DNA from 3 places in the Geobacillus sp. DSP4a genome. Region 3 is predicted to be linked to each of the others. Evidence: predicted binding sites of a transcription regulator. Region 3 holds the regulator's gene; each other region holds the start of a gene.
What was found. Region 3 encodes Rex, which represses fermentation and respiration genes when NADH is low (regulators of the CRP and FNR family bind a similar motif). Its sites were predicted from a motif close to TTGTGAAATATTTCACAA; they were not measured.

Region 1: a site for Rex is predicted at 1,589-1,606, ahead of ETC02_RS05800 (cytochrome ubiquinol oxidase subunit I). Genes of this name have one in related genera too.
Region 2: a site for Rex is predicted at 1,226-1,243, ahead of nsrR (nitric oxide-sensing transcriptional repressor NsrR). Genes of this name have one in related genera too.

Annotation. Positions count from the first base shown of each region.
Region 1 is NZ_SDLD01000011.1:25,016-29,369, reverse strand. Features, by position in the region: gene ETC02_RS05805 (cytochrome d ubiquinol oxidase subunit II) at 1-23, opposite strand, end outside; gene ETC02_RS05800 (cytochrome ubiquinol oxidase subunit I) at 20-1,366, opposite strand; gene ETC02_RS05795 (SpoVR family protein) at 1,652-3,073, opposite strand; gene ETC02_RS05790 (DedA family protein) at 3,233-3,838, shown strand; gene ETC02_RS05785 (hypothetical protein) at 3,868-4,116, opposite strand; gene ETC02_RS05780 (YhdB family protein) at 4,297-4,354, shown strand, end outside.
Region 2 is NZ_SDLD01000067.1:710-5,063, forward strand. Features, by position in the region: gene speE (polyamine aminopropyltransferase) at 1-315, opposite strand, end outside; gene ETC02_RS15550 (hypothetical protein) at 373-552, opposite strand; gene nsrR (nitric oxide-sensing transcriptional repressor NsrR) at 714-1,160, opposite strand; gene hmpA (NO-inducible flavohemoprotein) at 1,333-2,568, shown strand; gene ETC02_RS15565 (hypothetical protein) at 2,648-2,830, shown strand; gene purU (formyltetrahydrofolate deformylase) at 2,781-3,683, shown strand; gene ETC02_RS15575 (replication termination protein) at 3,793-4,167, shown strand; gene ETC02_RS15580 (ATP-binding protein) at 4,291-4,354, shown strand, end outside.
Region 3 is NZ_SDLD01000045.1:4,965-9,318, forward strand. Features, by position in the region: gene ETC02_RS13865 (ABC-F family ATP-binding cassette domain-containing protein) at 1-917, opposite strand, end outside; gene moaC (cyclic pyranopterin monophosphate synthase MoaC) at 1,013-1,501, shown strand; gene ETC02_RS13875 (redox-sensing transcriptional repressor Rex) at 1,517-2,158, shown strand; gene tatA (twin-arginine translocase TatA/TatE family subunit) at 2,176-2,328, shown strand; gene tatC (twin-arginine translocase subunit TatC) at 2,349-3,098, shown strand; gene ETC02_RS13890 (YdiK family protein) at 3,163-3,342, opposite strand; gene ETC02_RS13895 (CPBP family intramembrane glutamic endopeptidase) at 3,339-4,073, opposite strand.

The sequences.
Region 1 (4,354 bases), on a different contig from region 3:
ATGCCAATGACTTCGAGCGTCATGGCGCCACCTCCCCATTATTGGCCCGCTCTGCCAGCTCCCGTTCAACCGGGTTGCGGCGGAACATACGGATGAGCACTATTGCGCTCGCAATTACTAACACCATATACAAAAGGCAAAACAACACAAGCATCGTATCCACATGCGCCGACGATGTCGCTCCTTCCGCCGTTTTCATATAGCCACGCAAAATCCACGGCTGCCGCCCGACTTCCGCTAAGTACCATCCCGCCTCAATCGCAGCCATCGCCAGCGGCCCTCCCGCCACCAACAGTCCAAAAAACCACTTTTTCGCCGTCCACTTCCAGCGGAAAATCGATCCGAGCCAATACGCGGCTGCGACAACCATTAAAAACACCCCGATCGTGACCATCACATCGAATAAGTAATGAATGTACAGTGGTGGGCGTTCATCTTCCGGAAATTCGTTCAGCCCGGTCACAACCGCCCCCGGGTGGTTGTGCGCCAAAATGCTTAACGCATATGGGATTTTAATGGCATACTTCACCTCGCCATCCTCTGTCAGCATGCCAAACAACACGAGGGGCGCGTGGGAGCTCGTTTCAAAATGCCATTCAGCGGCCGCCAGCTTTTCTGGCTGGTATTCGGCTAAAAATTTGCCCGATAAGTCGCCAATCAATGCACTGGCTACCGAAAAAATAAAAGCTGTTTTCATCATTAAATGAAGTGCCTTGCGATGATAAATGTGACGATTGCCTTTCCATAAATGCCAAGCGGCGATCGAAGCAAGCACGAATGCTGACGTCATATACGAAGTCGCTAGCACATGGGCGACTTTCGTCGGCATCGCTGGGTTGAACATAGCCGCGATTGGATCGATGTTGACAAGCTCGCCGTTTTTAAATTCAAACCCTTGCGGCGTATTCATAAACGCGTTCACCATCGTAATAAACATGGCTGATGCTGAAGACCCAATTGCCACCGGGATAAGCAAAAGCAAATGTTTTTTCTGATTTTCGAACCGATCCCATGTATACAAATAAATGCCGAGGAAAATGGCTTCAAAAAAGAAGGCGAACGTCTCCATGAACAGCGGCAAGCTGATCACTTGGCCAGCCAGCTGCATAAAGTTCGGCCATAAAAGCGACAGCTGCAAGCCGATCGCTGTTCCTGTCACCACGCCGACCGCTACGGTGATGACAAAACCGCGCGTCCAGCGGCGAGCGAGTAAGATGTAATGCATATCATTTTTGCGAATCCCAACCCACTGGGCAATGGCGATCATCAGTGGAATCCCGACGCCGATCGTGGCATAAATGATGTGGACCGTCAGCGTCAATCCCGTCAAAATACGGCTAAGCAGCACCGGATCGTAACCGTTCACGATTCATCCCCCCTTATGAAAACAAGCGACCAATCAAGGAAAGCAAGACAACAGCCGCAACAGCAAAGCTAACGAACACAAGCGTTTTTTCATGCCGCTTCCACATATCCATCCCCCCGAGCGAACAAACAGTGGTGAAGAATTTGTGACAACCATCACAAATTATCCACTTCATATTATTTCATAAAATCGGGGACGCTATCCGGCATGATTTCGAATAATTTGTGTCATTTTTCACATATTCATCGTGACAAACAAAAAAAGCAGGAGATCCCTGCCCTCATGTTATAAATATTTCCGATGCACCGTTTTCCCGTCATACGTAAACAACATCGGCTTTTCCTCGACGACCGTCTCCATATGGACCGGACGGCCCCACAACTGATAAATGTATGGGAGCACTTTTTCTAAATACTTCAGATCGAGTTCGATTCCTTCATACCAATGCTTCAAATACAACTCTCCGTTGCGCATATAATCGCCGTCATTGACCGTGATATACGGGAATCCGCCGTTCACCCGCATGCTGACGAGTTGGTCGCGGATATGATCCCAGTTTTTGTCGACGATTTTATATTCTTTCCCCTGTTTTTGGAACAAATACATATCTTCGCGCATAACGAGCTCTTTCGTTAAATAGTTGCGCAAAAACGAAATGTCGGATTCGAGTTCGCGCACTTCAAAAATTTTCGCCCTCCCCGCCCCCGGCTTGACGCCGTATTTTTTCATCTCCTCAGTCGGGTTGTTCCACCGCTCTTCAATGTCTTCAAAAATTTTCAGTCCTAAATAATACGGATTGATGCCAGTGCGCGACGGTTGCACGACGTTGGCGTTCAGTTTCGCAAATTCAATCGCCTCATCGCTCGTCAAATCCATCTCGCGCAAAATGCGCTGATGCCAATACGTCGCCCAGCCTTCGTTCATGATTTTCGTCTCCAGCTGCGGCCAAAAATAGAGCATTTCCTCGCGCATCATCGTCAAAATGTCGCGCTGCCAGTCCTCGAGTTCACGGCTGTATTCTTCGATAAACAGCAAAACGTCTTTTTCCGGCTGCGGCGGAAACTTGCGGCGCTTTTTCCGCGGCGGCTCTTTCGGTTTGTTTCGCTCATCGAGCGTCCATAAATCGTCATATGGCGTGGATGTCTTAGGCGGGGCTTCTTCCTCATACACCTCTGTATCCTCCCACGTCCATGACAACTTTGGCCGCAACAGCGACGGATCGATATGCTCCTGAATGGCCAAGACGGCATCCAAAAATTTTTCCACTTCCCATTTTCCGTATTGGTGCTCATAATGTTTGATCCGCTCTGCTGTCGCCGCCATGCTTTCCACCATCTCCCGCTTCGTGTTGCTGAAGCGGACGTTGTTTTTGAAAAAGTCGCTGTGGGCCAACACATGGGCGACGATCAGCTTATTTTGGATGAGCGTATTCGTATCGAGCAAAAACGCGTAGCAAGGGTCCGAATTGATGATGAGCTCGTAAATTTTGCTTAACCCTAAATCATAGTGAAGCTTCATTTTGTAAAACTGTTTCCCAAAGCTCCAGTGGGAAAATCGCGTCGGCATCCCATAAGCGCCAAATGTATAAATAATGTCAGCCGGGCAAATCTCATAGCGCATCGGGTAAAAGTCCAACCCAAATCCTTCTGCGATTTCTGTAATCTCCGCAATCGCTCGTTCCAGCTCTTTCAGCTCGTCCTGCCGCATCCATCTCCCCCCTTTTTCCTCTTATCACAATGTATGAGGGAAACGGCGTTTTGATACGTTCCATCGTTTGGCATGAACGCGCAGCGCCCCATTTTCATTTGTGGACCGTTGGCTTATAATGGTCATATACAAGAAATCGCGGCAAAGCGTGGTGGTCATTTGCAGCACTATTTGCATTATCTTATCGAACACTTCGGCTACATCGGCATTATGGTTGCGCTGATGCTCGGCATTGTTGGGCTGCCGATCCCCGACGAGCTGCTGTTGACATATGCCGGTTACCGCGTTTCAACGGGGGCGTTTTCGTATCCGCTCGCTTTTCTTTCCTGCTGGCTTGGAGCCATCATTGGCATCTCGCTCAGCTATATGCTAGGGATTACGCTCGGGCTGCCGTTTTTGCATAAATTCGGTCCCAAGCTCCATCTTACAGAAAAACGGCTCGAGCAAACGAAAGCGCTTTTTTCGAAGCTCGGCCCAGCGGTATTGTTCATTTGTTATTTCATCCCCGGCGTTCGGCATCTCGCCGCCTTTTGGGCCGGCATGAACGCCTACCGTTGGAGAAAGTTTGCCTTGTTTGCCTACAGCGGGGCGATGGTGTGGGTCGCTGTCTTTTTGACGATCGGCGCCTATTTTGAAAGCCGCTGGATGGCCGTCAAGCAGTACATCCATGCCTACCGTCCATTCTTATTTCCAGTCTTTTTGGTCGCTCTTGGTTTCGCCATCCTTTATTGGTACATGCAACAAAAGCGGAAAACACCGGGGTAATCCCGGTGTTTTCCATTTCTCGATGCACGCTATACGTTCTCGCGCGGGCCGCGATGGTACGTTTCTGTCAACAGCCCCATAAACAAACCGAATCCGAACATAAACATCGAGGCCCCGATAATGCCGAGACTGATGATCGTCAAGAAATAGTCTTTGTTGTAAGCGCTTGCGATAAAACTGAGCAAAAAGAGCGCTGTTCCGACGACCAGCCCGACCGAGGCCATCCATTTGCACATGTTTGTAATTTCGTGCCCTTCGTGCCGTTTGTTCATTCTCATCATCCCCTTACTTTGAGGATACTATCCTTGTCACAAAATTGCAACATTTATTTTTCCTTTTTCGTTTTCATTTCGGTTATAATTTATATTTTGCCTTCTGTCGCAACATTTACAGGGCAACAAAACGCCTTCCCGTCATACACTAACAATGACTCCTTCTTGACAAAGGAGGCATGCCGCTTGAACACCGTCGACTATGATAAGGCGCTTTACTATACGCATCGCTCCGAATGGGACA
Region 2 (4,354 bases), on a different contig from region 3:
TGCCCCGCAGTCTCCCCCTCCGATGATCAGCGCCCGTTTGGCTTCCGGATGAAACTGAAGCGGCACGTGCGAAATCATCTCATTATAAATATGGCCGTCAATCGAGGTCGTTTGCACGACGCCGTCCAGTACGAGCATGCGGCCAAAATCATACGAATCCAAAATCATGACATGCTGATACTCGGATGGCTCGGCAAAGATCACCTCTTTGATCCGGTAGCTAATTTTCAAATTGTCGCGGTCATCTTCGGTGAGCCAAAGCTCTCCGTTGCCCATATGCAAGTAAGGGGGTAAAGCGCTTCCTTCGTGTTTCATTGTGACCTCCTTTAGTCATGCAGATGTTTTCACACCTTTCTAATCTTAATATATTCTTCATCTTGTGGCAAACAAAGGGGTTTGCCGGCCGGTGCCGGACGTGTTCATCCCGCCGCCCATGTTCGACGACTGGTTGCGTTTTTCCGGCCGCTCCTCGTCTTGGCCGCCGCAGCCGGCACAAAGGCTGACCGCTAACGCGCAAATGGCGGCAAGCGGCATCATCCATCGTTTTCGCATCTTTTCCTCCTCCTTTCGTTTCCATCATAAACTGAGACGGCGGGCGACGACCACGACATCGTATGATTCCATCGTTCCGTCTCCCTTCATGCGGCGATGCTTGCTTATAGTGTGCCTGTTCGGCAAAAAATAACACTCCCCGGCACCCGGCCGGAGAGTGTCTATCGATCGCGCCGCTCCCCAAGCAAAGCACGAAGCGACGTACGGTTTTCAAGCAAATCAGCGAGCGTATACGCATCGAGCACACGCAAAAACGCTTCTAACGCCTCGCGAAGCGCAAAACGGAGCCGGCATGAAGGCGTCAGCACGCATTCATTACCGTGAGCGGCGAAGCACTCCACAAGCGACAAATTGTCTTCCGTCTCGCGAACGACCGCACCGATGACAATCTCCTCCGGCCGTTTCGCCAGGCGAATCCCGCCGTTGCGTCCGCGGATCGTTTCGATGTAGCCAAGCTTGCCGAGCTCATGGACGATTTTGCTTAAATGATGATCAGAGAGGGAAAACGCAGTGGAAATTTCTTTGATATTTGTTTTTTCGCCTTCATCGAGCGTTCCTAAAAACAGCAGCACACGCAACGCATATTCTGTATAGTTCGTCAGCTGCATGGTCATCCACAACCTTTAGACAAGATGGTTGCTTCCATTGTATCACACCTGTCTGTGCGAGGGAATTGTGAACAATTTATTAAAGATGTATTTGAAACGTTGCTTTTTCACTATGCGTATGATTGAATAAAACATGTATTTAAAATACATGTTTTATGCGAGGAGATGAAACATGGCTACGACAACGGCTTTGCACCCAAAAACGATTGAGATCGTCAAATCGACCGTACCGGTGTTGGAGCAGCACGGCGAACAGATTACCAAACGGTTTTACCAATTGATGTTTTCGAACCATCCAGAATTGTTGAATATTTTCAACCATGCCAACCAAAAACAAGGGCGGCAGCAACGCGCCTTGGCGGCAGCCGTGTACGCGGCAGCGCGCTATATCGATCAATTGGACGCCATTTTGCCGGTCGTGCGGCAAATCGGCCATAAACACCGGAGTTTAGGCATTAAACCGGAACAATACCCGATTGTCGGAAGGCACTTGCTGCTAGCGATCAAAGACGTGCTCGGCGACGCTGCCACTGATGACGTGATAACGGCTTGGGCGGCAGCGTATGAAGCCATTGCCGCTGTTTTCATTCAAGTCGAGAAGGAGCTCTACGATGAAGCTGCGGCCAAGCACGGCGGCTGGCGTGACTTTCGCCGATTTGTCGTCGTGAAAAAGGTGAAAGAAAGCGGCGTCATTACTTCGTTTTATTTGGAGCCGGAAGACGGCAAGGCCATCAGTGATTATTTGCCGGGTCAATACGTGAGCGTCAAACTGTCGATTCCGGGCGAGACGTATACGCATATTCGCCAATACAGCTTATCGGATGCACCTGGAAAAGGGTATTACCGCATCAGTGTCAAACGGGAAGCAGCTACAGCGGAAAAACCGGCCGGCATCGTGTCGAACTATTTGCATGACCACATTCACGAAGGCGATGTCGTCGAGTTAAGCGCTCCAGCCGGCGACTTTACGCTTGATCTCACCAAAGAAACGCCGGTCGTCTTTATCAGCGGCGGCGTCGGCATCACTCCGCTTTTAAGCATGGCGAATACATTGGCCATCCGTCAGCCGAATCGTCCGGTGACGTTTCTTCAAGCTGCCCTAAACGGCCGCGTGCAAGCCTTTGACGAAGAGTTGCGGGCATTGGCCAAACGCCCGTCGTTTGCCTACCATCTCTGTTACGAATCGCCGTCTGAAGACGACCGCCGTCATCCGCATTTCGGCAAAGAAGGACGGATCGACCTTGCTTGGATGAAAACGGTCATTCCGACTCGCGACGCTGACTTTTATTTCTGCGGCCCGGTGCCATTTATGAAAACGGTCTACCGCGCCTTAGCAGAGTGGGGCGTGCCAGAAGAACGCATCCATTACGAATTTTTCGGCCCGGCCGGCGATTTGACGAAAGACTGATCACGGGCAGATCAAAGGGTGTCTCCTACATAACGAGACACCCTTTGATCTGCCATTTTACTCGAGGGGAGATGTTCTTTTGAATATCGCCCCTTCCGCCGCAGGGGCAAAGGCGGCTTTTCTTGCAAAAAAGATGGACCGTGCAGTTGGCAAGCGGATGATTTTTTTGTATGATGAAAACCAAACGACGGAAAGAAAAGGGAGAGAACAACATGACGACATTTCGCCAACATCGCTGGCAATCATTTTTGCAAGGCTATGAAGATCGCGCCCGCCTGCTCATTTCCTGTCCGGATCGTCCAGGTATTGTCGCCGCGGTCACGTCCTTCTTGTATGAGCAAGGCGCCAATATCGTCGAATCGAGCCAATACTCGACCGATCCGAAAGGGGGGACGTTCTTCCTCCGTTTGGAGTTTGACTGCCCGAACATCACGGAACGAAAAGACCAGATCGAAGCGGCGTTCGCCCCGATCGCTGCTGAATTTCAGATGCGTTGGCAGCTTCGGCTGCACAACGACATTCGGCGAATCGCGATTTTTGTCTCCAAAGCCGAGCATTGTCTGCTTGAACTTCTTTGGCAATGGCAGGCGGGAGAGCTGATCGCCGACATCGCCCTTGTCATCAGCAACCACCCCGACTTGCGCGAGACGGTCGAGTCGTTTGGCATCCCGTATGTGCATATTCCGGTGACGAAAGAAACGAAAGCGGACGCCGAAGCCGAACAAATCCGTCTGCTTCGTGACTATCAGATCGACACGATCGTGCTTGCCCGCTACATGCAAATTTTGTCGCCGGCGTTTGTCGCTGAATTCCCGGGACGGATCATCAACATCCACCACTCATTTTTGCCCGCCTTTATTGGCGCGCGTCCGTATGAGCGGGCGTATGAGCGCGGCGTCAAATTGATCGGCGCCACATCGCACTACGTCACCGACGATTTGGATGAAGGGCCGATCATCGAGCAAGACGTCGCCCGCGTGGACCACCGCCACCATCCCGACGATTTAAAGCGGATCGGCCGCCTGATCGAAAAAACCGTGCTCGCCCGGGCGCTCAAATGGCATTTGGAAGACCGGGTCATCATCCACGGAAACAAAACGATCGTGTTTTATTGAACCCAAGCGGGAGAGGATTTTTCCTTTCCCGCATGGTATAATGAAGATAAGCAGGATTTGGCCGCCCAAAGAGCGAAATTTCATCCGTAGGGAAGGAGGGAAAAAGCCTATGGGAGAAAAACGGACGCCCAGCGGTTTTCTGTTAAAACAACGTGCGTTTTTAAAACTGTATTTAATCACGTTAACGGAACAAGAACGGTTGTATGGACTGAAGCTGCTTGATGTGCTGCGCCAAGAGTTTAAACCGTTCGGCTACCAGCCGAACCATTCCGAAGTGTACAAAGCGCTCCACGATTTGATTGAAGACGGCATTTTAAAGCAAGTCAAGCAGAAAAAAGAAGGCATGAAGTACCAAGAAGTTGTGTACTACCGCTTCGCGGAAGGGGGGCAGGAAAAGGCGAAATTGTACAAACGCCAACTGAAAGCGGAGCTGGACCGGTGTGCGGCGCTCATTCGCAAGGCGATTGAGGACAACTTCAGTTGAGGGCGCCTCTTTTTTTGTATGAATTTACATAACATTTTTATGGTGAATTCTGTTTGTTTTGCATCCCACCGAACGATTTAGTAGAATGGGAGAAGGACACGGCAACAGAGAGGAAGACGTAGGATGTTGACATGGCCACAGGTTGTCATAAGGGAAATGGAAACACGAAAATCGTTATTCCGCCATG
Region 3 (4,354 bases):
CGCTCCATTTTTTCGAGCTGCTTTCGCCGGCTTTGCGCCCGTTTCGTTGTCGAGGCGCGGGCGATGTTGCGCCGGATGAAGTCTTCGAGGCGGGCGATTTCCTCCTGTTGCTTTTCGTATCGTTTTAGCTCTTGTTCGTATTGCTCGGCCCGAAGCTCCAAATAGCGGCTGTAATTGCCGCTATACCGCTTAAGCGTCGCGTTGGACAGCTCGTACACTTCGGTGACGACTTTGTCCAAAAAGTAGCGGTCATGGGAAACGAGCAGAACGGCGCCGGGGTATGCCTGTAAATATTGCTCGAGCCATGTGAGCGTATCGAGGTCCAAATGGTTCGTCGGCTCGTCTAAAATGAGCAAGTCCGGCTTGGCCAACAGCAGTTTTCCAAGGGCGAGCCGCGTCCGCTGTCCGCCGCTTAGCGAGGAAACGGGCGTTGTTTGGTAATCGTATGACGAAAATTGCAGCCCGTGCAAAACAGAGCGGATGTCGGCTTCATACTGATAGCCCCCTTGTTCTTTGTATTGCTCTTGCAAGTTGTCATACGCTTGAAGCGTTTTTTCGTAGCGGGACGGATCGGCGAGCAGATCCGGGTCGCCAAGCTGGGCGCCGAGCTCTGCCAGCTGCGCTTCGATCGCCCGGAGCGACGCGAATACGTCCAGCATCTCGTCCCAAATGGAGCGTGACGAGTCGAGCCCGCTGTTTTGCGCCAAATAGCCGATTTTGATATGGCTTGGCTTGATGATTTCACCGCTGTCGGAAGAAAGTTCGCCGGCGATGATCTTCAGCAGCGTCGATTTGCCTGCGCCGTTGCGGCCGACAAGAGCAATGCGGGCGCGGGACTGTATTTCTAGTTTTATATTCGATAAAATAAGGTCAGCGCCAAAATATTTCGTGATTCCATTCACTTGCAAAATGATCATGTCCGTCACCTCGCGAATAGTTTAACGTAAGTCGCGAAAACGGTCAAAGACAGATAACGAAAAATGGTGTATAGTGATAAATGGAGGAGATTGTCTTGTCATCGTTTACGCATTTCAATGAACAAGGCCGGGCGAAAATGGTCGACATTACGAACAAGGAAGATACGATCAGGATAGCGGTGGCGAGAACGAGCGTCACCGTCAATGAAGAGATTTACGAAAAGATGACGAACAATGCCATTGAGAAAGGTGATGTGCTGGCGGTAGCCCAGGTGGCCGGGGTCATGGCGGCGAAAAAAACGGCCGATCTTATTCCGATGTGCCATCCGCTTATGTTAAAAGGCGTCGATATTGCCTTTGCTTGGGAAAAAGAGGCGGAAGCGTATAAACTTGTGATTACCGTGACGGTCAAAACGAAAGGGAGCACAGGAGTGGAGATGGAAGCGCTGACGGCGGCTTCGGTATGCGCATTGACTGTGTACGACATGTGCAAATCGCTCGATAAAGGAATGACGATCGGTCCAACGTATTTGGTCGAAAAAACGGGCGGGAAGTCCGGCCATTATCGACGGAAAACCGATTAGCTGGGGGATGAAACGATGAGCAACGAACAACCGAAAATCCCGCAGGCGACTGCCAAGCGTCTGCCGTTATACTATCGGTTTTTGAAAAATTTACATGCCTCAGGGAAGCAGCGCGTGTCCTCCGCTGAGCTGAGCGAGGCGGTGAAAGTCGATCCGGCAACAATTCGCCGCGACTTTTCGTATTTTGGCGCGCTTGGCAAAAAGGGATACGGGTATAATGTCAATTATTTGTTGTCGTTTTTCCGCCAGACGCTTGAAGAGGATGAGGTGACCGAAGTCGCCTTGTTTGGCGTCGGCAATTTAGGCACCGCCTTTTTAAACTACAACTTTTCGAAAAATAACAACACGAAAATTGTCATGGCGTTTGATGTCGATGAACGGAAGGTCGGAACGACAGTCGGCGGGGTGCCGGTCTATCATCTCGATGAGCTGGAGGAGCGGCTTCGCGGCGACATTCCGGTCGCGATTTTAACCGTGCCGGCCGCCGCGGCTCAAGCGCTGACTGACCGCCTTGTCGCGCAAGGAATTAAAGGCATTTTAAACTTTACTCCGGCGCGGCTGAACGTGCCAAACCATATTCGCGTCCATCATATCGATTTAGCCATTGAGCTGCAGTCGCTCGTCTATTTTTTGAAAAACTATCCATCGCCATCGTAAAAAGGAGAGAACAACACATGAAATATTTGTTGCTCGTTCTTGTCATTTTGTTGCTGTTTGGCACGAAAAAGCTGCCGGAGTTGGGGCGGTCGTTCGGCCAGTCGCTTCGCGAGTTTAAAGACGCCACAAAAGGGCTCGCTGATGACGAAGAAACAAAAACCGACCGATGACAAGGCAGGATGGGGAAACGATGAATGACAAAGAAATGTCCGTGTATGAACACCTCGGAGAGCTGCGGAAACGGCTGATCATCGTGCTTCTCTTTTTCGTTGCGGCGCTTGTAGCCAGCTTCTTTTTTGTCGATGACGTCATTGTGTATTTGCAGCACACTGCGGAAGCGAAACAGCTGACGATGAACGCGTTCCGCCTCACCGATCCGATTAAAGTGTATTTTCAGTTTGCCTTTGTCATCGCCGCTGTACTGACCGCTCCGGTGCTGCTCTATCAAATTTGGGCGTTTGTCAGTCCGGGGCTGTATGAAAAAGAGCGGAAAGCAACGCTCAGCTACATTCCAGCATCGATCATTCTATTTTTAGCCGGGGTTGGTTTTGCGTATTTCGTCTTGTTTCCATTTGTCGTCCGGTTTATGAATCAGCTGGCGGAACGGCTCGGCATTCAACAGATGATCGGCATTAACGAATATTTTCAGTTTTTGCTGCAGCTCGTGCTGCCGTTTGGCATCGTGTTTCAGCTGCCGATTGTTGTCCTGTTTTTCACCCGCTTAGGGCTTATTACGCCGCAGCTTCTTGTTCGCATCCGCAAGTATGCGTATTTGGCGCTGCTTATTTTAGCGGCCGCCATTACGCCGCCGGATGTGTTGTCGCAAGTGATCGTCATGATTCCACTGACGCTTTTGTATGAGGGGAGCATCTGGGTTGCCAAAATCGGCTATCGAAAGGCGCAATTAGCGGCGGAGGAAGGAAGCGGCGATCCATATTGAGGGCAGCATCAAGAGGACGGTTCATACGGCGCCAGGCAAAAACCCTCCCCAAATGGGGAGGGTTTTATTGTCTCGGTGTGAAGAACAAGCGAAAGGCGGTGCCGAAATCAAAAGCGGCCAGCGCCGCCAATGCGATGGTTGAGACGTTCCAAATCGTTTCATGAACGCTTTCGATCGCCAAATACGTAAACAGGAAGCCCAAGATGAAATACGGAACAGAAAACAGCCGCGGATGGCGCGTCATAGCCAAATCCTCCAAATGGCCAGCGGCAGTTCCGCTTGGCGCATCATGTTTTCCAATTCATCAGCCAACAAAATTTGAACGGCAACGACAAACGTGTTCATTGCTACATGGGCGAACATCGGCACGAAAATGCGTCCGGTTTTGGCGTATAAAAAGGCGAACACCATCCCCATGGATGTGTACAAAAGCAAATGCTCCGGCTCCATGTGGACGAGAGCGAACAGAAGCGAGCTGGCCAGCGCTGCCAACCAAAAGTTGTATTTTTCATAAAGCGAGCCAAAAATGATTTTGCGGAAGATGAGTTCCTCCAAAACCGGGCCGATGACCGACGTGACGACGACGAGCAATGGCGTCAGGCGGATGATGTCGATGATTTGCCTTGTGTTTTCCGAGCCCGGCTCAATGCCCAATAGACGCCATTCGATGTTGGCGGCAACGCTTTGCGCGGCAAGCGCCAAAAAGACGCCCGAGATCGCCCACATCCATGACGAGGCGAGCGGCAGCCGCCGCATTGTCCGTTCATCGCGGTCGCCGCGCAGCAGCCATAAAATGATGGCAAAAGCCAATAAAAAGCTGATGACCGCCCAATAGCCGGAGGCAATTTTCGCTGCTTCGAGACGTGTTTGCGCGCCTTGGCCGACGCCGAGGGCGCGAAGGAGCGGCACACCGACAAAGGAGGACAGCTGCATGGCGATATAGGTGATGATGACATACCAGTAACGGCGCTTCAAATCGTTTTACCCCTTTATTTCAAATATATCCGTATTGTAGCACATGTTCGGCGAAATGATAAGAAAAGCGCGCCGGCCGTGGTTGGCGCGGCCGCCACAAAAAAATTGCCTAGCGTTGTTTATTGATGTTAGAAATGTGCAATAATGAAAATGGATTTTGTGCGCCGATTGATCTGGGGCCTGACAGCTTGTTATCCCATTTTCTCCTTATCTTCGCGCATGAAAGAAAAACAGTTATTTTTTTGTATTTCCTACTTGCAAAACGGAGAAGAGTTCATTAA